Regions from separate parts of the Rhizobium sp. SRDI969 genome, predicted to be linked through region 2. Evidence: riboswitches for the same ligand, from Rfam matches in the RefSeq annotation. Region 2 holds a riboswitch; the other holds the start of a gene.
The links. Region 2 has a riboswitch for thiamine pyrophosphate ahead of N2A41_RS20785 (YkoF family thiamine/hydroxymethylpyrimidine-binding protein). Riboswitches for the same ligand answer to the same signal wherever they lie in the genome.

Region 1 (11,663 bases), on a different replicon from region 2:
CTGTCGCGGCAATGGCCGTAGGCCGGATGCGGCGGCATGTTATCGCCGCCCGTGACGGCAATGGCCGATGTCGTCATCGGGTCCGTATTGCCGGAAGAATAGGCGGCAAAACCCGCAAAGCTCAAGAGAACCAGCGCTCCGACCACGACAATGCGCTCGAAGGCCGAAAGTTTCTGGGCGCTGACATGGTCTACATAATCACGCTCGCCTAAACCGGCTGTTTCGTCTTCTTTTACATGAAGGGTCACCATATCCTGGCGACGGGTCAAAGTTTCACAATCTGTCATTTTTAATTACTCCTGCAACACATGCGGAGCCGGTCTCTTAAGAGCAGACTCTTACCCTCGCGCCGAACCGCTTCCGCATGCGTGCAGCATGTGTGTCTTCGATCGTGGTAATTGAAGGGGCGATATTCAAACTCAGTGTTCAAAAAATCGTACCAATAAATGCAAAATATCGTGAACCTCTGGTTCACCGGAATGATCCGGGGTAGTCCAGAGAGGAACATCTTTTTTCTGGATAGTCCCATGAGCAAATCCTTCGGCGCGATGTCGGTCGCGCAGCTTTCCGTCCTCATTCAAGCTGGCGCGGCCGATCCGGTCGAGGTGGCGGAGGCGGTCTTCGATTCCATCGCGCATTATGCCGACAAGGCCGTCTTCACCACACTGCTCGAAAGCCGGGCGATGGCGGAGGCACGCGCTTCGTCGCGACGTCTGCGGGAGGGGCGCTCGCTTGGATTGCTGGACGGCATTCCGATCGCCTGGAAGGATCTTTTCGACATGGAAGGCTTGCCGACGACGGCCGGTTCCGTCGTACTGGCAAAGGATATGCCGGCCAAGCGCGATGCGGCTGTCGTCGCTTTGCTCAGGCAGGCGGGCATGGTCGCCGTCGGACGCACCAATATGAGCGAATTCGCCTTTTCCGGCCTCGGCATCAATCCGCATTACGGCACGCCGGTAAATCCGCGCGGCACTGATCTCCCGCGCATTCCGGGCGGCTCGTCCTCGGGCGCTGGTGTCGTCGTCGCTGCCGGATTGGTTCCGGTCGCCATTGGCACCGATACTGGCGGCTCGGTGCGTATTCCCGCCGCCTTGAACGGCATCGTCGGCTACAAGGCGACGCGTGGCCGCCACGCGATGGCAGGCGTCTATCCGTTGGCAAAGAGCCTGGATTCGCTAGGACCGCTCTGCCGCAACGTCACGGACGCGGTCTGGATCGATGCGGCGATGCGTGGCCTGACCGCGCCTGATGTCGTTGCGCATCCCCTGCAAGGGCTGGAACTCATCGTGCCTGAAAATGTCGTCTTCGACGGAGCGGAACCCGGCGTCGTCGCCGCGTTCGAGGCGGCTTTGGAACGTCTTCAAAAGGCCGGCGCCAAGGTTGCCCGCACCGTCATCCCCGCCTTCGACGAAATCTTCGAGCTGATGACGAGATATGGTCCGCTGGTCACGGCGGAGGCTTTCGCACTTCATCAGGAACGCTTGGCCGGACCGGACGCGGACAGGATGGATCACCGTGTCGTCTTGCGTACCCGTCTCGGAAGCAAGACGACGCTGCCCGATTACCTCAGAATCCTCGAGGCGCGCAGCCGCCTGATCGCCGATGTCGAGCTCCTGGTCGGCGACCGGCTGCTCGCCTTTCCCACTGTCGCCCATGTCGCGCCGCCGATCGGGCCGCTGGTGCAGGATGACGAGCTGTTCTTCGCGACGAACAACAAGATGTTGCGCAACACCGCGCTCGGCAATTTCCTCGACTGGTGCGGCGTTTCCATTCCGTGCGGCACCGGCGAGGCTGGCATGCCTGTTGGACTGCTGCTTTCCGCCACGGCCCATCGCGATGAGGCGCTCCTGGGGATCGCCCTTGCCGCCGAGCCGGTCATCCGCGACGACTTTGCCTGAATTGGCAATTGAACCGCCGGGAATTAGTTGCCATTGATGGCGTGAGGAGATCCCGGAGGAAAGCAAGTGCAGGTTTTGCAAAACGGACGTTTCGCGGTTTCGACATGGTCGCTGCATCGGCTGCTTGGCGCCGTTCACGCCTATAGTCCCGATCCCGACAAAAGCGCTGCGCCGAAAGAGCCCTATGGCCCAGGCGGCGCGGTGCTGATCGACGTGCCGGCGGCGCTTACGGCACGTGGCGTCAACCGGCTGGAGGTCTGTTCCTTCCATCTGCCGAGCCTCGACGCCGCCTATATAAGCGAATTGCGCGAGGCGATGGCGGCCTCGAACGTGTTGTTCCAGACGCTGCTGGTCGAGGACGGCGATCCGAGCCATCCCGAGACCGCCGAACGCGACGTCAGATGGATGGCGGAGTGGATCGACATCGCTGCAGCCCTCGGGGCGCAGAGGATGCGCGTCATAGCCGGCAAGCAGAAGCCGACGGAAGAAAACCTCGCCCGCGCCGCCCGCCATCTGAACTGGCTGGCCGAAAAGGCGGAAGGCAGCGGCGTGCGTGTCGTCGTCGAGAACTGGTTCGACCTGCTGCCGTCCCCCGTCGAGATGAACTGGCTGCTGGACCGGCTGGATGGCAGGGTCGGCCTCAACGGTGACCTCGGCAACTGGGCGGCGCCGGCGAAATATCAGGGCCTTGCCGATATCATGGGCCGGGCGGAAATCTGCCATGCCAAGGCCGATTACGGCGTTAGCGGCCTCGAAGCCGAGGACTACCGCACGTGCCTGGAGATGTGCGAGAGGGCCGGTTATGCCGGTCCCTTCACGCTGATCTACGACTCGTCCTTCTTCCCGGATGAATGGGACGGCATCCTGCTGCAAAAGACGTTCATCGAGGATTTCCTGCGCGAGTCGCCGGCGCGCAGGACGGCTTAAATCAGAAGCACTTCTCGCTCATCCCTAGAGCATGATGCCGAAAAAGTATGAGCGGTTTTCGGACGACATCATGCTCTAACGACATAATGTAGAACAGGATTCAGATTTTAGGCCGACCCGGCCTAAAATCATCCTGTTCTAGCGCGGGAACCTTTGGTTTTCCTCCAGCACGTTCAGATCCATGTGATTGCGCATGTAGCGTTCCGAGGCTTTCTGCAACGGCTGATAGTCCCATGGATAATAGGCCCCATTGCGCAGCGCCGCGTAAACCACCCAGCGGCGCGCCTGGCTTTCGCGCACGGCTGCGTCGAAATCGGCAAGGTTCCAGCGCCGGCCGGCCTGTTCGACAAGCCTTGCCAAAATCTCGGCATGCGCCGGATCGGCCGCCAGATTGTCGAGCTCCTGCGGATCGGCCTCGAGATTAAACAGCATCGGCGGGTCCTTCTCGCAAAGCGAGAGTTTGTATCGTCCGTCCCGGATACAGACGAGCGGCGCCTCGGAACCCTCTGCGGCATATTCCATCGGGACCGGGCCGCGGCTGCCGGTGCCTTGGGCAAGCGCTGCGAGATTCTCGCCCTCGGTCCATGGCTTCAGCGAGGCGATATCGATCCCGGCAAGTCCTGCCAGCGTCGGCGTCACGTCGAGCGTGGAGACGGGCTGGTCGATCCGTCTGGCCTTCCAGCCGGGTGCTGCAATCATCAGCGGAACGCGGGCCGATCCTTCGAAGAAGTTCATCTTGAACCAGAGGCCGCGATCGCCGAGCATGTCGCCATGGTCGGAGGCGAAGAGGACGATGGTGTTTTCAGCCATGCGGCTCCGTTCCAGGACGCCAAGAATGTCGCCGATCTTCTCGTCGACATAGGAGATATTGGCGAAATAGCCGCGCCTTGCCCGCCTGATCTGCTCATCGCTGATGTCGAAAGCATCGTGATCGCAGGCTATCATCAGGCGCTGAGAGTGCGGGTCCTGGCGCTCGAAGGCAATCGGCGCTACCGCCGGGTCAAGTGCCGGGCAATCCTCATAGAGGTCCCAGAATTTGCGGCGCGCGACATAGGGGTCGTGCGGATGGGTGAAGCTGACGGTCAGGCACCAGGGGCGCTCGTCGTGTCCGCGCGAGAGATCGAACAGCTTGCGGGCGGCGTGGTAGGCGACCTCGTCGTCATACTCCATCTGGTTGGTGATCTCGGCAATGCCGGCGCCGGTGACCGAACCCAGATTGTGATACCACCAGTCTATGCGTTCGCCGGGCTTGCTATAATCCGGCGTCCAGCCGAAGTCGGCCGGGTAGATGTCCGTCGTCAGACGCTCCTCGAAACCATGCAACTGGTCGGGGCCGACGAAATGCATCTTGCCGGAAAGTGCGGTCTGGTACCCGGCCGCGCGCAGGTGATGCGCATAGGTCGGCATGTCAGAGGCAAATTCCGCCGCATTGTCATAGACGCGGGTTCGGCTTGGCAATTGTCCGGACATGAAGGAGGCCCGCGCCGGTGCGCAGAGCGGGCTTGCGGTATAGGCGTTGGTGAAACGCACGGAACGCTCCGCCAATGATTTCAGATGCGGCGCATGCAGAAAATCGGCCGGGCCATCGGGAAAGAAAGTGCCATTCAACTGATCGACCATCAGGATGAGAATATTCGGACGCGCCATGTGAAATTGTCTCCTGTGGTCTCAAAGGCCGGGAAGGTCCCGCTGAGGCGCACGTCGCCCCTTGCTATTTGCAGATCTTATCAAAGCCAGTATTGTCATGCCTGTAAAGCTGGCTTTTTTCGATAGTTGCCAAAAGGAATTTTTATGCGAGATCGCCCGCCTGAGCTGGGATCGATGCGCATCTTTACGGAGGTCGCAAGGCTCGGCAGCTTTTCGGCCGCAGCGGCAGGTCTCGGCCTTACGCAGCCGGCCGTCAGCTATCAGATTCGGCGGCTGGAAGAGCAGTTCGGCGTTGCCCTGCTGCGCCGCCAACACCGCGGCGTCGAGTTGACCGCGGAGGGGGAGCGGCTTTTCCAGGTCGCGGCCAAGGCGGTCGGTGACATCGATGCCCTGGCGCGCAGTTTCCGCACTGAGGCTCAAAGGCCGGTCGTCAGACTGAGAACCGACTATGCTTTTTCAGCGCTTTGGCTGATCCCGCGCATGCACGGCTTTCGCCTGCTTCACCCCGAAACGGATATACAGATCGTCGCCACCCAGAGGCTTGAGCCCGGCCTTCGTGACGACGCCGATGTGGTTGTGGTTTTCGGGACGCGGGCGGAATTCGGCGCCATCGGATCGCTTCTGCTGCAGGAAAAGGTCGTGCCCGTCTGCACGCGAGGCTTTCTCGATCGCAACGGCCCGTTCGACGATCCGCAGCAGCTTGCCAAAGCGATCCTGATCCATCTCGACTCGCCAATGCCATCGCCCTGGTTCGACTGGCGAAGCTATTTTGCCGAATTCTCCGTCATTCGCGATCTCCATGCCGGCCGCGGCGATGTCAGTTTCAACACCTATTCGCTGGTCGTCCAGGCCGCTCTCAGCGAGCAGGGCGTGGCGATCGGCTGGATGGGCCTGGTCGATACGCTTCTCTCCACACATATGCTGGTGGAAGCCGGGCGGCCGCTCGAGGCACCCGACCGCGGATACTGGCTGATACCGCCGCGATCGGCAAATATTCACAGCGAGAGGCTCAGCACCTGGCTGGTGGATGAAGTCGGCAGGACATGACATTCGGACCGAGGCCGGCGCGTCATTGCATCGCGAATATGCTAGCGCTCAGGAGAGAAGCCTTGTCATGACTGGCGTCGATCGACATTGTGGCATCGATTCATAAGGAAGGGCCGAAACATGTCGCGAACCGTCGGATACATCGTTGGACTGCTCATGATCCTCCTGGGACTGATCTGGATCGCCCAGGGAAGCGGCTATTTTCCCTATCCCGCGTCCAGTTTCATGATCAACCAAAGCATCTGGGTTCTCTGGGGAAGCATCATGGTCGTCGCCGGGCTCGCTGTGACAATTATTATTTCACGGCTGCGCCGGAGAGGATGAGCCGGCAACCCGTGCACGGCTTTGAGGGAATTCGGCATCGACGAGTTCCTCGAGGTGAAATATCTGGCCGCTGGCGGCCTGTCGAATTGAGGAGAATGGCATGAGCGCAGCTGATATCGACGGATTTGCGGACAGGATCAGGCAGCACCGGGGCGGCATGATCTCCGCCTGGATCGGTATTCCCGACGCTACGCTCGCCAATCACCTGGCGCAGGAGGCCTTCGACACCATCGTGCTGGATATGCAGCACGGCATGTGGGACATGCCCTCGGCAGCGAACGCCGTTGCCCAGGTGCGCCTTGCCGGCAAGCCGGCGCTGGCGCGCATTCCGGTCGGTGATTTCGCGTCCGCCTCGCGCCTGCTCGATGCCGGCGCCTCTGGCATCATCGCGCCAATGATCAATTCGGCCGAAGACGCGCAAGCCTTCGTCAAGACCACCAAATACCCGCCTCTCGGCGAACGCAGCTGGGGACCGTCGCTGGCGCTCAACCATACAGGCCTGTCGGCCGATGATTATCTGAAGAACGCCAATGCGCTCACCGTCGCCGTCGCCATGATCGAGACCCGGGCAGCCCTCGAGGCGATTGACGGCATCCTCGGCGTTGCCGGCATCGATGGCATTTTCATCGGCCCTTCCGACCTTTCGATCGCGCTGTCGAACGGCGATCAGGTGGCGCCGAACGCCGCCGAGATCGACAGCGCCATGCAGCATGCGGTTTCGCGCTGCCGTGCCCATGGCAAATTCGCCTGCGCCTTCGCCGGTGACGGCGAGCGGGCTGGCGAACTGCTGAAGTTCGGCTTCGATCTGGTCATTGCCGGCGCCGAGACCGCGCAGTTGCGCTCCGGCGCCCGCCGCGCCATCAATGCCGCCCGCAGGATCGCTTCTGCTTGAGCGTCATTTCACCGATTTGACGGCCAGCCAGATGACGTGGCGGGCGCCGCCGCGTTTGCCGTTGGCGCGCGTGTTGACCGCATCGACGGAAAAACCGCTATCCTTGAGACGCCGCGTGAAATCCGGGTCCGGACCGGACGACCAAACGGCGAGCACGCCGCCTGGGCGCAACGCGTCGCCGGCGGCGCGAAGGCCGGCAAAATCGTAGAGCCGGTCGTTGGATTTGCGGGTCAGGCCATCAGGACCGTTATCGACATCGAGCAGAATGGCGTCATAGGCGGCCTTGCCGGTGCGGATCGCGTCGCCGACATCGCCCTGATGGATGCCGACCCGCGGATCGTCGAGACAGCCCTTGAAGACCTCGGCCATCGGCCCGCGTGCCCAGGCGACGACGGCCGGCACCAGTTCGGCGACGGTGACGCCGGCATCTTCGGGAAGGACGGCGAGGGCGGCGCGCAGGGTGAAGCCCATGCCGAGGCCGCCGATCAGGATCCGCGGCTTCGGGTGCGCCTTGATCCGATCCCAGGAAAGGGTCGCCAGTGCCTCCTCCGAGCCGCTGAGACGGCTGTTCATCAGCTCGTTGGCGCCGAGCATGATCGAGAACTCGCTGCCGCGCCGCTTCAGCCGCAATTCGCCGTATTCACCGGGAATGGTCGCGGAATCGAGCTGGATCCATGGCAGCATGACGGCTTCGCCTCTTATGAAAGGGACTGTCCCCTAGCATAGGGCAGGCGACGAGGCCAGCAAGCCGCTTCAGATCATCCGCACCGACGGGTCCGCCCAGCTCTTGTAAAGCTCGCCCAATGGCCGGCCGTTTCGGTCGGCATGTTTGGTTGAGCGAGTGCCTATTCGCCGCCTTTCCAGAGTGCATGAAAATGCTGGACAGGTCCATGGCCGGAGCCGACGGTGAGGTAGCCGGCAGCCGCGACCGCGCCGGCGAGGTAATCCTTGGCGATGGCGACGGCCTCCCGCGCCGAAGCGCCCTTGGCAAGCTCGGCCGCCAGCGCGCTGGACAGCGTGCAGCCGGTGCCGTGGGTGTTCTTGGTCGGCACGCGCCTGGCTTCGAACCAGTGCAGACCGGCGGCGGTAGCAAGCACGTCAGGGCTCTCGTCGCTGTCGAGATGGCCGCCCTTGACCAGCACCGCGACCGGGCCAAGCGCCAGCAGGCGCTCGGCCTGCGCCGCCATGTCAGCGCGGTTTGTCGCGACCGGCTGGTGCAGCAGGGCGGCGGCTTCCGGCAGGTTCGGAGTCAGAAGCGTGGCAAGCGGCAGCAGCCGGCGGGTCAGGACGTCGACCGCTTCGGGCGCCAGTAGGGCGGCTCCACCCTTGGCGATCATGACAGGGTCGATGACGATCGGAATGTCGCGGTGGTCGGTCAGCGCACCGGCAACGGCGTCGGCGATGCCGGCATTGGCGATCATGCCGATCTTGACGGCATCGACGCGCACATCGGCAAAGACGGCATTGATCTGATCGGCGACGAATTGCGGCGGCACCAGATGCACGCCGCTCACCCCTTGCGTGTTCTGCGCCGTCAGCGCGGTCAGCACCGCCATGCCGTAGACGCCGCGGGCGGAAAAGGCCTTGAGGTCGGCCTGGATGCCGGCGCCGCCGGAGGGATCGGAGCCGGCGATCGAGAGAACGTTGCGGATCATGCGCGGGCCTTTCGAATTTCTGCGGCGATGCGGCGGGTGGCCGCTTCGGGGTCGGGCGAACCGCAGATGGCGGAGACGACGGCAAGCCCCCGGGCGCCGGCGGCGAACACCTGGCCGACATGATCTACCTTGAGCCCGCCGATCGCGACGGATGGCACCGGCGAGGCCTTGACCAGCCTTGCAAGGCCGTCAAAGCCGATCGGCTGCTTGTGATCGGCCTTGGTCGGTGTCGCAAACACCGGCCCGACGCCGGTATAGTCGACCAAGCCAGGATCGACGGCGTTCGCAAGCGCCTCGCTCTCGACCGACAGGCCAAGGATCATCTCGGCACCGACCATGGCCCGCGCTCTGCGCGCATCCATATCCTCCTGGCCGATGTGCAGGCCATCGGCGCCGATGGCGATGGCCGCCTCGACGTCATCGTTGACGATGAGAAGCGCGCCCGTCCCATCCAGCGCCTGTTTCAAGGCGCGGCCGGTCTCGATCATCCTGATGGTGCCGGCATTTTTGTCACGCAACTGCACCATGGTGGCGCCGCCGGCAACGGCAAGGCGCGCTGTTTCGACCATGCCGATCCCGGCGCAGAGATCGGGGTCGAGGACGAGATAGAGCGAAAGGTCGAAAGCCTTCATGCGGCTGATATCCTTGCCCGGGCATCCAGCGTTTCGGCGTCGAGCGCGGCCAGCGCATCGAGGAAGCGCCAGGAGAAGGAGCCGGGGCCGGCCGCCCCAAGGGCGGCCTCCTCGCCGGCGATGGCGAAGGTTGCAAGGGCTGCGACCGTCGCGCCGAAGATATCCTGAGGTGCCGTCGCGGCAAAGGCGCCGACGAGGCAGGTGAGCGAGCAGCCGAGTGCCGTGACCTGCGGCATCAGGACCGATCCGCCTTCGATGCGCACGGCCCGCTCGCCGTCGGTGACGAAATCCACGGCGCCGGTTACGGCGATGACCGCCCGCTGCCGCTCGGCAAGCCATCGCGCCGAACCTTCCGCTTGCTCGACCGGGTCGCGGCTGTCGACCCCCTGGCCGCGGCTTTCTCCGCCGGCAAGCGCGATGATCTCGGACGCGTTGCCGCGGATGATGGTTGGGCGCAGCGCCAGCAGTTCGGCGACCGCATTGCGGCGGAAGGCGGTGGCATAATGGGCGACCGGATCGAGCACCCAGGGTTTGCCGGCTGATGTCGCCGCCTTCGCAGCCGCCTGCATGCCGTCGATCCATTGCGTCGACAGCGTGCCGATATTGATTGTCACAGCGCTGGCGATCGCGGCGAATTCGCCGGCTTCTTCCGCGGCATGCACCATGGCGGGCGAGGCGCCTGATGCAAGCAGGACATTCGCGGCGATGTTCATGGCGACGTAATTGGTGATGCACTGAACGAGCGGCGGCTTCTCGCGCATCGCCTTCAGCATCGCTCCTGGTGTGGTCCTGGTCTGCATATGGCCCCTTTCAGGCGGGGGCGGGCACGGGGCGGTTCATGCGGACGGTGCCGCGGCCCCGAGCGACTCCCTCCGCCGGCATTATCCGGTTCAGGTTCGAAGGGTGCTTCTCAGCCCGTCTGTCGACGAACGCCCCTGTCTCTCATCACGCCCTTTTTCGCAGAGAACGGGGCGGATGTCATCTCGAAAATGACAGTCCTGCGGCTGCGCCGCGCGATGACGATGAACGATTTTAAGAGATGCGCACCCCGCGGATAATCTCTGCCGGGGTGCCTCTTGGACTCCACTATCTGGATTCGTATATTGCCGTCGAGAATACGACATCGAAATCCGCTAGCTCAAGTCATGAAGATCGGTGGTAATCGCCGGCCCAATCGAAAACTCCGAAAACCGCACCCTCAGCCCGCTGCGCTCCGGCGTGCAGGCGGTCGGGCCGACTTCGTAGCGCTCGGCAGCCGGGAGGGGCGCTAACCGCAGTAGCGGCCAGCGGCGTCCGTCGCGTGAAGCCTGGATGCGCATCGCGCCGTTGGCGACCGTCACGCGGATGCGGAAATCTTCCAATTCGCGGAAGGGCTGAGCGACGGACCAGTCGGATTTGCCGTCGGTGACGACGGTGCTGAGGAAGGCTTCGCCGTCGGTGAACTCGACGCCTGTTTTCATCCAGCGTTTCTCGTCGATGCGCACCATCAGGCCGGCCTGGTCGTAGAGGGTGCGGAATTCGCCCTGGACGCGGATCTGCGCGGTGAAGCCGTCGGTGGTGGGAAAGGCGAGGAAATGGCCGCTGTCGCGGGTGAAGCCGTAATGGGTTTCTCGCCAGAAATCGGTTTTCTCATCGGTGGTCAAGGTAAGGCCGGCTTCGTTCGCCTGCCAGTGTGCGGGCTCGTTCAGCCATTTGCCGTCATTGAAGTCGATGCTCATCCTGTTCTCCCGTTCCGTTGAAGCCTCACCGCAGGGCGATCGCCTCACCTTGGCATAATGCGCGGCCGTGGTGCAGGCCGGCGCAGCCGAAGATTGTGTGTTTTTCCGGCGTCCGGCTATCCGCCCTAGCATAATCCGTCGCTCGTGCTTGACAGGATCGATCCATCTCCTATTCTGTTACAAAAAGATGAATTACATAATTGTGGAACTAAACGGGAGCTCTCACATGAAAAGACTGGTCGCATTCCTTCTCGGCACTGCACTCGTCGCCCTGCCTTCGACACTCCTTGCCCAGGAAAAGGGTGGCGTCATCAACGTCGCGACGATTGGCGAACCGCCGACGCTCGATCCGATGTCGTCGACGGCCGATCTGGTCGGCATCGTCACGCAGCACATTTTCGAAACGCTCTACACCTTCGACAAGAGCTGGAACGTCACGCCGCTTCTGGCCGAAAGCCTGCCTGAGATCAGCGCCGACGGCAAAACCTATACGATCAAGCTCAGAACCGGCATCAAGTTCCACGACAATACCGATATGACCTCGGAAGATGTCGTCGCCTCGCTTGGCCGCTGGATGAAGATCGCTTCGCGCGGCAAGCAGGTGGCTGGCTTCATCGAATCCGTCACCGCCGTCGATCCGGCGACCGTCAAGATTGCGCTGAAGCAGCCCTATGCGCCGCTGACCTCGCTGCTTGCCTTCAACAATTCGGCCGCGATCATCATCCCGTCGGAAAAGCAGGACGAGCCGATGAAGGACTTCATCGGCACCGGTCCCTACATGCTGAAGGAGCGCAAGGCCGACCAGTATATCCAGCTCGTCCGTTTCGATGCCTATAAGTCACGCGAAGGCGACAGCAATGGTTATGGCGGCGCCCGTCATCAATATCTCGATGAGATCCGCTTCGTGCCGGTGCCGGATCCGA
Region 2 (11,663 bases):
GTCAAGCGCATCGGCTTCGAGAATGCCGATCAGATCGGCAAACGCATCATCGATATGTATGCTGCCGGCGAGTTCGACGTCTGCACGCTGTTTTATTCCGAGTTCAAGTCGGTGATCAGCCAGATTCCGACGACGCAGCAGCTCATCCCTGCTTCGACGGGGGCTGTGCAGACCGAGGATGCCGCCCATGCGGGCGCCGTCTATGAATATGAGCCGGATCCGGCTTCGATCCTCGAAGATCTGATCCCGCGCAACATCTCCGTCCAGGTCTTCCGCGCGCTCCTCGAGAACGTCGCAGGCGAGATGGGCGCCAAGATGAGCGCTATGGACAACGCAACGCGTAATGCCGGTGAGATGATCAACAAGTTGACGCTGAGCTACAACCGCCAGCGTCAGGCGCAGATCACCAAGGAACTCATTGAAATCATTTCGGGCGCGGAAGCGCTCTGAGGCTAGGAAAAGAGGGTCAGAAAATGGCTGAGGCAGCTACCCCCAAGATCGGCTCTGTCGGCAGAGTCACCCAGGTTATCGGCGCCGTCGTCGACGTTGCTTTCGAAGGCGAACTGCCGAAGATCCTGAACGCGCTGGAAACCACCAACAACGGCATCCGCCTGGTTCTCGAAGTTGCGCAGCACCTTGGCGAAAACATCGTCCGTACTATCGCGATGGACTCGACAGACGGTCTCGTGCGCGGCCAGGAAGTCGGCGACACCGGCGCTCCGATCATGGTTCCGGTCGGTAACGAGACGCTTGGCCGCATCATGAACGTCATCGGCGAGCCGGTCGACGAAGCAGGTCCGCTGGTCACTGCCCACAAGCGCGCCATCCACCAGGATGCGCCAACCTATGTCGAGCAGTCGACGGAGGGGCAGATCCTCGTCACCGGCATCAAGGTCGTCGATCTTCTCGCTCCTTATGCACGTGGTGGCAAGATCGGCCTCTTTGGTGGCGCCGGCGTCGGCAAGACCGTTCTGATCATGGAACTGATCAACAACGTCGCCAAGGCGCATGGTGGTTATTCGGTTTTTGCGGGCGTCGGTGAACGCACCCGCGAAGGCAACGACCTCTACTATGAAATGATCGAATCGAACGTCAACAAGCATGGCGGCGGCGAAGGCTCGAAGGCGGCACTTGTTTACGGTCAGATGAACGAACCGCCGGGCGCCCGCGCCCGCGTCGCCCTGACCGGCCTGACGGTCGCCGAGCACTTCCGCGACCAGGGCCAGGACGTTCTGTTCTTCGTCGACAACATCTTCCGCTTCACGCAGGCAGGTTCCGAAGTGTCGGCTTTGCTGGGCCGCATCCCGTCGGCCGTCGGTTATCAGCCGACGCTGGCAACTGACATGGGCCAGATGCAGGAGCGCATCACCACGACGACGACTGGCTCGATCACCTCGGTCCAGGCCATTTACGTTCCGGCCGACGACTTGACCGACCCGGCGCCGGCAACTTCGTTCGCCCACCTTGACGCAACGACGGTTCTGTCGCGCTCGATCGCTGAAAAGGGTATCTACCCGGCCGTCGATCCGCTCGACTCCACGTCGCGCATGCTCGATCCGCTGGTCGTCGGTGAAGAACATTACGACGTCGCCCGCAAGGTCCAGTCGACGCTGCAGCGCTACAAGGCCCTGCAGGACATCATCGCCATCCTTGGCATGGACGAACTGTCCGAAGAGGACAAGATTGCTGTCGCCCGCGCCCGCAAGATCGAGCGTTTCCTGTCGCAGCCGTTCTTCGTCGCCGAAGTCTTCACAGGTTCGCCGGGTAAGCTGGTTGCTCTGGAAGACACGATCAAGGGCTTCAAGGGCCTCGTCAACGGCGAATACGATCACCTGCCGGAAGCTGCCTTCTACATGGTCGGCTCGATGGAAGAAGCGGTCGAAAAGGCCAAGAAGCTCGCAGCTGCTTAATGAGCGACGCGCTGGGCGAGATATTCTGCTGCGACTTCCTGAAGGGGGTCGTGGCGGATCTTCCGGAACCAGCCGCGCCGACCGTCTATCGCGCCGATAACGGCGTGCTGATGATGGTGGTGGGTCTGGTTCGAAGCGAGGAAGGGCTCGGTTATCTCGACCAAGCGATAATGCACTGCCCGTTCTGCGGGACTAAATTGCAAGATGCGAAAGCCATAGCCGAGAAGGTAAGTCACTGATGGCTGACAATTTCAACTTTGAGCTCGTTTCGCCGGAGCGCCTGCTGCTGTCGGAGATGGTGACCGAGGTCGTTATCCCTGCGACTGAAGGCGAGATGACGGTCATGGCAAACCATGCACCGACGATGACGACGATCAAGCCGGGCGTCGTGAGCGTACGTTCGGCCTCCGGCAAGAAGCAGAATTACGTCGTGTTCGGCGGTTTTGCCGATATCCTGCCGACTGGCTGTACATTGCTTGCCGAATCCGCGGTTCCGGTCGAGGAACTCCAGAAGGACGAGCTGACGCGCCGCATCGAGGCTGCCCGCGAGGAACTCGAACATGCCGAACTGCATGAGCACAAGTCGAAGCTCGAGCACTTCATCATGGAAATGACGCATCTGCGCGGTGTCGTTGAACAGGATTGACTACAATCGGTAAGATCCATGAAAAGCGGCCGCGACGGCCGCTTTTTTGTTTCTGCCGTCATCTGTCGGTGTGCGGAAAAACCGGGCTGTCGGCCGAGCTGAAATGAAGACGCGCAGCGCTGTAGGACCGCCTACTGCTGGCGGTGATGCGGGAACATTCTCAGAAGCCCGTGCCGCCGCGCAGCTCGATGGCGACTGTCCGGAGCAGTATCTTCAGGTCGAGCAGCAGGCTGAAATTCCTGACATAATAGATATCGCAGGCAATGCGGGCGCGGGCTTCCAGCGGTCGCGTCGTCGGGCCCCGCCAACCGCGTGTCTGCGCAAGACCGGTGATGCCGGGGCGCATGATGTGGCGCTGATGGTAGTCCGGCACCAGTTCCTCGTAGAGCTTGCCGGCTGCCCGCATGTTGATGGCGTGGCAGCGCGGGCCGACCAGCGACATCTCACCCCTGAGGACGTTGAAAAGCTGCGGCAGCTCGTCGATATTGGTCTTGCGGAGCACCGCGCCGATGCCGGTCACCCGGCTGTCGCCCTTGACCGTCTGTTGAACCCCGCTCGGATCACAAGCTTCGGCGCGCATCGACCGGAACTTGAAAACCGTGATCTTGCGGCCGTTCATCCCCCAGCGGATCTGGCGAAAAAACACCGGACCGCCATCGTCGAATTTGATGAAAAGCGCGATTGCCAGAAAAAGCGGCGCCAGCACCATGAGGGCGCTGACGGAGGCGACGATGTCGATCAACCGCTTCACACCCAGCCGCACCGCCATTTTTCTTTCGACAGGGGAAAAGCTATCCGGCTGGCGAATGTTGGAGTTCGCTATAACCAGGATCTTGGTTTTGTCCTGACGCTGAGACGGATCGAAGCGTGAATTCGTCTTCGAAGTAAAAGCATTCATTACGCAAGGTCCAGAAGTTTAGATGCGGTACTGAACAACAGTGAGACAGATACAGGGTCACGTATCGTTTGTCATCGGTATAAATAAAAATTTGATAACCCTAAAGACGCCAAAAATGGGAGTATTTCGCGTTAACCTTAATGCCTGTAGTTGCGATTGCGGGAAATTTATACTTTGAAAGGAGTAGCCCGAATGGGTTGACCCGATGTCAGCCGGTTTCCGAAATCGATCGCCGGCTTTTCCAGCAGGAAGTAGCTGAGGCTCGCGACCAGAAGGATGAGCGCCGCCGCCAGCCCGCAAGATTGCAGCCAGCCGATAACGACATTCTCCGAGGAGACGCCAAACGAGCCTGAGTCGAGCCTCTGGATCAATATCAGGATGATCTCCTGCCAGATATAGATGCCGAAGGAGATCTTTGCGATGTAGCGGACGGGAGCGTTGTCGAGCAGCCTGCCCAGGTGTTGCGAGTGGCTGAGCGAAACGAGCGCCGTTGCGACCGCCAGCGGAAAGAGCGGAAAACCGTAGGGGATTTCGAGCCAGCCGTAAGCTTCGGCGGAGCCGCCGGGCGATATCACGAGGCGGTAGCCGGCAACGGCGAGGGCCAGGAGCGATGCAACATCGAACCAGGAGGAGCGCCTTGTTGGCAGCATGACCTCGATGCCCGCGGCAAGCGCGCCGAGCGCGAAGACGGCAAAGAAGCCGATCGGATTATATCTCGGCATCCATTCCTTCGCCCCGCCCTGCAGGCCGTACTGCCAGCCGCGTCCGATGTCGTCGAGCGGAAGCAAGATCAGGATCAGCACATGGGCGAGAAGTACGGTGGTGATGACGCAAAGCCAGGCGAAGCGGGCAAGCAACGGGCGCTGCCTCAGGACGGGCAAACGAAACAGCAGGAGGAAGCAGACCGGCAGGAGCACATAGCTGGTGACCTCGAAGGGAATAGACCAGAGCGGGCCGTCGGCTTCGACAGGAAACAAGGTGCGCCAATGCCACTGGCTCATGAACAGCAGCCCGGAGACGTAGCGGAGCACAAGCTCCGGCGTCAGCGGCAAGGCAAGCAGCGTCAGGCTGAGGGCGAAGCCGATGGTGGCGGCGAACCAGAAGCCCGGAGCGATGCGCGCCGCCCTGCGGATCGCGTAATGCCGGAGGCTCGGCATGGCGCTTCCGGCGTCGAGCGCGCGCCAGAAGGGATGGGCAAGAAGAAAGCCGCTGAGCACGAAGAAGATGGCGACGCCGAAATTGCCGAAGCGGAGGATATGTGCAGTCGGTGCCAACTCGTCGGGAATTCTGCGCATATCCAGCCGCAGCGTGAGGTGGTGGGCGAGCACCAGCAGACAGGCCGTCGCGCGCAGAAAGTCCGCTCCGGCCAGTCTCTCCTGTTGTCGCATCTTGTTCCCGCCCTGCCCAGATGATGCCGAAAAGTGTGAGTGGTTTTCGGATGACATCATGCTCCGGGTCTCGGACTCTGCAGCGGAAAGCCGCGACGGGCAAGGCCGGGGCGGGCTCAGGCGAGGAGTTCATTGGTATAATAGGTGGAAAAATCCGGCTTCTCTTTGAGTGCGGCGCCATTGGCATCGACCAGAATGCCGTTTTCGACCAGGAAGCCGCCGATGGCGTCGGCCTTTGCCGAGTCGATCGTACCGATCACACCGGCCTCGGATTTTAGGAAGTGCCCCTCGATCAATGCCTTCTGAGAAGCCTTTATCAGTTCCGTATTCATCAGCGCGCCGTTGCTTCCAGCGATCAGCAGGTCGCAGGCTTCGTCGGGATGGTCGACCGAATAGGCATAACCCTTTCGTGTCGCCTGGATGAAGGCGCGGGCGTGCTCCCGACTTGCGGAGAGATAGGCGTCGCTGGAGACGATGACCGTCGTCTGCTCGTCGGGAATGCCATAATCGGAATAGTGGAAGCGGCCGATCTTCCGATTTTCCAGTTCGGCGGCGATGCCTTCCCAGGTGTAGATCTCCAGCGTGAAATCGATCGAGCCATTGTCCAGCGCCTCGTAAGCGGAGGTGCCGAGGGTGACGGTCTTGACGTCGCCTTTGCCGCCGTCATTGCGGATCATCGCGGAAATCAGCGCGCTCTCCCAGGTGCCGCCAAAGCCACCATAGGTCTTGCCGTCGAGGTCTTTCGGGCTCTTGATGTCGTCGCGTCCGCCCTTGAAGATCAGGCGTGCGGTTTCCGTCTGGACGACGCCGTAGACCATCTTCACGTCACCGCCGCCAGCGCGTTGCGTGAGGGTTTCGATCTCGCTGCTGATGCCGAAATCGGCAACGCCGTTGGACACCAGCGTTCCGGCGCTGGTATCGGTGAAGGGAAGAATTTCGACATCGAGGCCGGCATCGGCATAGAAGCCCTTCGCCTTGGCGACATAGATGCCGATATGGTTGGTGTTGGGTGTCCAGTCGAGCGCCATGCGGACCTTTGCGGGCGCCGATTGGGCGAAGGCGGTGCGGCCGGCGAGGCTTGCCGCGATGGCGGCGAAGATCGTCTGGCGACGGGTGAGAAGCAGCATGGTGACCTCCTCAGGTCTCTAAGCATGATGCCGAAAAGTGTGAGCGGTTTTCGGACGACATCATGCTCTAACTCTTTAAATTAGAACAGGATTCAGATTTTAGGCCGACCGGCCCAAAATCATCCTGTTCCAGCGGATGAAGCAGGGTTTGCAGGATTTCGGTTTCGATCGCCTGGGCCGCCGGAGAGCCGAGATCGGCAATGCTTCTCGGACGGGGCAGGGGAACGCGGAATTCGCGGATGATACGCGCCGGACGGGCCGAAAGTACGTAGATCCGGTCGGAGAGGAACACGGCCTCGCGAACGTCGTGGGTGATCAGCAGCGCCGTCCAGCGATGTTCGGTCCACATGCCCTGCAGCCATTCCTGCATCTGCATGCGTGTCAGCGCGTCCAGCGCGCCGAAAGGCTCGTCGAGCAGCAGCATGTCCTGGGTCTGGACGACGGTGCGCAGCAGCGCGGCGCGCTGGCGCATGCCGCCGGACAGTTCGGAGGGGTAGCGATGCTCGAAGCCGGCGAGGCCGAAGCGCTCGAACAGAGGCGCGATGGCGGCGCGGGCCGCGCGGCGGCTCATACCGTGCACCTCAAGGCCGAGTGCCGCATTGTCGATGATCCGGCGCCAAGGCATCAGCGCATCGCGCTGCGGCATGAACGCAAAGGAATGCGGCGCCTGTTCCAGCGGCGTGCCGTTGAAGAGCATAGTGCCGGAATCGGGCCGAAGCGCCTGTGTCAGCAATCGAAGGACCGTCGATTTTCCGGAGCCGGATGGGCCTACGATCGAAACGAACTCGCCGCTCTCGACAGCGAGCGAAATATCGTCCAGCACCTTCATGCCGTCGAAGGACTTCGAGATATTGCTGAGTTCAACCATTCTATCGCTCATCGCCGCCGCTCCCCGGCTGGTTGCCAGGGCATGACGAGGCGCTGGATGATCAGCGTCGCTGCGAAGAGGCAGAGTGTCAGCACGGCGCTGACGATAACGGCGGCGAGCACGAGATCGGGGCGAAAATTGTTCTTGGCATTGAGGATATAGATGCCGAGGCCGCGGGCGGCGCCGGCATATTCGGCAAAGATCGCGCCGACCACGGCATAAGTGATCGAGATCCGCAGACCGGCGAAGAAATAGGGCAGCGAGGAGGGGAGCCGTGCCAGGCAGAAAACGCGCCAGCGGCTCGCCTTCATCGAATTCAGCAATTCGGCGATGTCACGGTCGGTCGATTCATAACCCTGCAGCAAGGCGACGAGCAGTGGGAAGAAGGTGACGAGCGCCACCAGCAGGATCTTCGGCAACAGGCCGAAGCCGAACCAGAGGACGACGAGGGGCGCGATCGCCACCAGCGGCAGGGTCTGGCTGGTGATGAAGATCGGCAGCAATGCCCGGCGCATGAAGGGCATGAAATCCATGAGGATCGAGGCGGCGAAGGCGAAGCCAAGCGACAGGGCGAAACCTCCGAGTGTCGCGCCGAGCGTCGGCCAGGTATTGGCGATCAGCGCCTCGCGGTTCAGCCAGCCCTGGATGACGATGCGCGAGGGCGCCGGCAGGATGGATGGTTTGATGCCGGAAAGATCGACATAGAGTTCCCACGCCGCCAAAAAAACGCAACCGGCAAGCAAGGCGGGTATGCCCCGGTAGAGAGCGGCGCTGAGCGCGGCAAGGCGCGAATCCGATGGGTTTGACAGTGTCATCAGCGTTCGATTTCAAGCTTTCGTCGGGAGCAAATTCAAGGTGCTATAGCGTCCTTTGCGCGTCCGAAAAGACGCGCGGCGCTGTATTGGCCGACACCGTGATGTCGAGGGTCACATGCCCTTCGGGGTCGCCGAAGCGAAAGAAGGCCTCGCGAATGGTGGCGAAGACCGCGCTGGCATCGCCGGAAAGCCTGGTGCAGAAATTTTTGGCGCGGTCGAAAGTGCCGGAGCGCTTCAGGAAGTCGATGCAGCCATAGATCTCGTCCATATGGGTACCGGTGCCCATGACGTAGAGCGAGAATTGCGCAGCGGTCGGCTGTCCGCTCTCCGTGGTGATGTCAACGGCGGCAAGTGCGGCTCTTATGCGCTCGGCAAGCGGCTCCGCCTGACCGGGGGAAGGGTTGACGCCGCAGATGGCGTCGTCGGGCTCGCCGGGGCAGCCGCGTGAAACGGCGGCGGACAGCACGCAATGTTCGCCGGTCCTTGCGGCGGCGACGAAAAGATCGTGCATGGCGGCGAAGAGGATGTCAGGCGGGCCGACCAGCAGTGTGGAGATGTCATCGGTCTCGATGCGCAGCCGGTCGCGATAGGGATCGAGCGCCTTGACGGCATCGAGAATGATGCCGACGAAATTGCCGGACATCGGATAGAGTGACACTTGTGCGCCTGAGAACATCTGAACCTCGCTCCGCTGGCATTACCCAGATCAGCTTTGAAGGGTCCAGAGGCTTGCGCCTCACATCTCAGCCCCGGCGATACGGAGCTCCCCTGTTATTTGCGCGGAAACTATCACCGGGGTTTTCTCCCCGCAACAGCAAAATTGCGAACCCGTCCGCGCGGTCGGAACGAAGCCGAGGTGACGGAAAACACCCGGACGGAGGTCCTGCCCGGGTGTTCCCAATGGTTCCGTACCTGCCGGGAACGGAACCGGAGCTTCCTGCCTCAGGCGGCTGGCGCATAACCCCGAAAATCGGAATCGATTTTCGGAAAGGATCATGCGCAGATTCAAAGTGATAGAGCGCCCTTAGCGCGTCTGAAAAGACACGCGGCGCTCTATTCCGGCATAAGGACGATCGCTACGGGCAGTGACGAGTGCCCGCGTCCACCATTCCAGCCTCGCCATCATCCGATCGAGCAAACGCAGTGCATCGGCGGGATTGTCGAGCCGCCCGTCCGTGTCGAAGCGGTTCCAAGGTGCGGCAAAGCTCACCGAATCGCGGATCGTGACGGCGTGGAGTTCGGCAAAGACGAGCCGCAGCTGTTCGACGGCGCGCAGGCCGCCGGATATGCCGCCATAGGAAACGAAGGCGACCGGCTTGCCCTGCCAGGGCTCGAAGAAGAAATCGATGATCGACTTCAACGAGGCGGTGAAGCTGTGGTTGTATTCCGGCGTGACGATGATGAAGGCGTCGGCCATGCCAAGTCGTCCGGCGAGCCTGTCGATTTCGGGGTGCGTCATGTCACGGTTGGCCGGCAGCGCGAAATCCAATGGGTCGATGATGTCGATATAAAATTGCGGGAAGCGGAGGAGTTCCTGCGTCAGCCATTTGACCAGCCGGTCGCAGATGCGGCCCTCTCTCGTGCTCCCATAGATGACAGCCAGCCTGGTGGGTGTTTGCATGCGTCGCTCCTTGTTGGGATTGGACTTTACGATTGCGGGAGCAAGGGTTATAAAACCTCAACTAATATTGAGGTCAAGAGGCGATGGATACAATTTCTGCAGCGCCGCTCGGCAAGCTCCTGACGGTCGGCGAAGTGGCGGAGCGCAGCGGCTTGGCCGTCTCGGCGCTGCATTTCTACGAGACCAAGGGGCTGATCTCGAGCATCCGCTCCCGCGGCAATCAGCGGCGCTATGGGCGCGACGTGCTTCGCCGGCTCGGCATCATCAAGGTGGCGCAGCGTGTCGGCATTCCGCTTTCGGAAATCCAGGCGGCGTTCACGTCCCTGCCGCAGGGGCGCACGCCGACCGTCGCCGACTGGCAGACGCTGTCGGCGCGTTGGAAGGATGATCTCGACGCGCGAATCAGGCGGCTTAGCCTGCTGCGCGACCGTCTGACCGGCTGCATCGGCTGCGGCTGCCTGTCGATCGAAAGCTGTCCGTTGCGCAATCCCTGCGACCGGCTGGGCAAGGAAGGGCCAGGCGCGCGGCTTCTGGAGGCCGAAAGCTAATCTTCCGCCGGAAGCCTTGCCGGAAAGATGGATGCGCGCCTTTCTTTCGGTCGGCGCGCTCATATGTTAAGGGCGAATGACGCAACCGGCGGCACTGTCCGCGAGGAGGACGGCTTCGTGTTCCATCCCAGACTATTCGAAAATCGCAATGTGGTCGTTACCGGCGCCGGTCGCGGCATCGGCCTTGAGGTGGCCCGGCAGTTCCTGGACTGCGGTGCGAGGGTGATCGTCCATACCGGGCGAAAGCCGGGACGCGACCTGCCGGATTTCCTGCTGACGGCTGAATCGGAAAGACGGGCGCTGCTGCTGCACGCCGATTTCTCCGCGGCCGGCGGGGCAGCGCAATTTGCTGAAGATGCTCTCGCCTTCTTCGACAAGGTCGATGTGCTCGTCAACAATGCCGGCACCATGCTTGGCCGTTTTCCCGCTGCCACACTCACCGACGCAGAATATGAGGCGGTCGTGCGGCTCAACCAAACATCGGTGGTGGCGCTGACGCGGGCGCTGCTGCCGGCATTGAAGACGGCTGAAGCCGCTGCCATCGTCAACACGGTTTCGATTTCGGCGCTGACCGGCGGCAGCCCCGGTTCTTCGATCTATTCGGCCTCGAAAGCCTTCGTTGCGACTTATTCCAAGGCGCTTGCCCGTGAGCTCGCACCGGACGGAATCCGCGTCAATTGCGTGTCGCCAGGAACGATCGAGACGGATTTCCATGAACGGTATTCCTCCCGCGAAAAGCTTGAGCAGACGAGAAAATCCATCCCCCTGCAGCGGCTCGGCACGCCGGAGGACTGCGCTCCCGCCTATCTGTTCCTGGCGGCTCCCTCGCTCTCGGGCTACATCACCGGACAGGTGATCGAAATCAACGGCGGTCAGCTTATCTGCTGATTTGCTTGGACCTTTTTTGGCATTTCATCACTTTTGACCAATTCGCATTTGCGAATATGCTATTTGTGCTGATCTACCTCATCGCCTCTCTTCCGAGATCCAGAATGCCGTTGCCCAAACCCGAGCCGGGGATCACCGGCCAGGAATTGCACAAACTCGCTGGAAAAGCCGACGAGGCGAGCGATCTGCTGAAAGCGCTAGCGCACCAGACGCGACTTCTGATCCTCTGCATACTGGCGAACGAGGAGCGGACGGTGAGTGAAATCGAAAATATCCTCGGCATACAGCAGGCAATGGTCTCGCAGCAACTGGCGCGGTTAAGGCTCGAAGGCCTGGTCCACACGCGCCGTCAGGGCCGGCTGGTCTATTACAGCATCGGCAATGTCAACGTGCTTGGCTTCCTCGAATCGCTGTTCGATCTTTTTCCGGCTGCAGAAACAGTTAGAGCCTGACGCCGAAAACTGTGCGCGGTTTTCGGACGACATCATGCTCTATTTGTTTGAATTAGATCAGGATTCAGATTTTTAAGCCGATCGGCCTAAAATCACCCTGATCTAGAGACCGGCCTTGCGGAGCACCGCTGCTGTGTCAAAGATGAACTGACCCGGATGATGTCATGCCGGATCGGGAGACCGGATGATCGACAAGCTGGAATTCTTCATCGCCCTTGCCAATGAAAAGCATTTTGGCCGCGCCGCGGAGGAGTGCGGGATCTCGCAGCCGACGCTTTCGGCTGCCATCCGGCAGCTCGAGGATCAGCTTGGCGTCATGCTGGTGCAGCGCGGTTCGCGGTTCCAGGGGCTGACGCCTGAGGGGCAGCGCGTGCTCGAATGGGCCCGACGCATCGTCGGCGATGCCCGCACCATGCGCGAGGAGATGCGCGCTGCGCGCCGCGGTCTTTCCGGCCACATCCGCCTCGCCGCCATTCCGACCGCGCTTGCCATGCTGTCGCGC

Region 1: another riboswitch for thiamine pyrophosphate. It lies ahead of thiM (hydroxyethylthiazole kinase); the one in region 2 lies ahead of N2A41_RS20785 (YkoF family thiamine/hydroxymethylpyrimidine-binding protein).

What each region holds. Positions count from the first base shown of each region.
Region 1 covers NZ_CP104038.1:264,278-275,940, forward strand. The annotation lists gene N2A41_RS30925 (hypothetical protein) at 1-251, opposite strand, end outside; gene N2A41_RS30930 (amidase) at 528-1,898, shown strand; gene N2A41_RS30935 (sugar phosphate isomerase/epimerase family protein) at 1,965-2,825, shown strand; gene betC (choline-sulfatase) at 2,964-4,472, opposite strand; gene N2A41_RS30945 (choline sulfate utilization transcriptional regulator) at 4,617-5,519, shown strand; gene N2A41_RS30950 (hypothetical protein) at 5,640-5,843, shown strand; gene N2A41_RS30955 (HpcH/HpaI aldolase family protein) at 5,944-6,735, shown strand; gene N2A41_RS30960 (spermidine synthase) at 6,739-7,419, opposite strand; gene thiD (bifunctional hydroxymethylpyrimidine kinase/phosphomethylpyrimidine kinase) at 7,581-8,390, opposite strand; gene thiE (thiamine phosphate synthase) at 8,387-9,022, opposite strand; gene thiM (hydroxyethylthiazole kinase) at 9,019-9,822, opposite strand; TPP riboswitch at 9,873-9,969, opposite strand; gene N2A41_RS30980 (DUF1349 domain-containing protein) at 10,156-10,740, opposite strand; gene N2A41_RS30985 (ABC transporter substrate-binding protein) at 10,967-11,663, shown strand, end outside.
Region 2 covers NZ_CP104035.1:4,197,914-4,209,576, reverse strand. The annotation lists gene N2A41_RS20830 (F0F1 ATP synthase subunit gamma) at 1-450, shown strand, start outside; gene atpD (F0F1 ATP synthase subunit beta) at 474-1,910, shown strand; gene N2A41_RS20820 (hypothetical protein) at 1,910-2,149, shown strand; gene N2A41_RS20815 (F0F1 ATP synthase subunit epsilon) at 2,149-2,556, shown strand; gene N2A41_RS20810 (sugar transferase) at 2,717-3,454, opposite strand; gene N2A41_RS20805 (acyltransferase family protein) at 3,622-4,842, opposite strand; gene N2A41_RS20800 (ABC transporter substrate-binding protein) at 4,959-5,969, opposite strand; gene N2A41_RS20795 (ABC transporter ATP-binding protein) at 6,037-6,849, opposite strand; gene N2A41_RS20790 (ABC transporter permease) at 6,846-7,652, opposite strand; gene N2A41_RS20785 (YkoF family thiamine/hydroxymethylpyrimidine-binding protein) at 7,696-8,328, opposite strand; TPP riboswitch at 8,319-8,432, opposite strand; gene N2A41_RS20780 (NADPH-dependent FMN reductase) at 8,677-9,273, opposite strand; gene soxR (redox-sensitive transcriptional activator SoxR) at 9,357-9,821, shown strand; gene N2A41_RS20770 (SDR family NAD(P)-dependent oxidoreductase) at 9,939-10,709, shown strand; gene N2A41_RS20765 (ArsR/SmtB family transcription factor) at 10,814-11,161, shown strand; gene N2A41_RS20760 (LysR family transcriptional regulator) at 11,346-11,663, shown strand, end outside.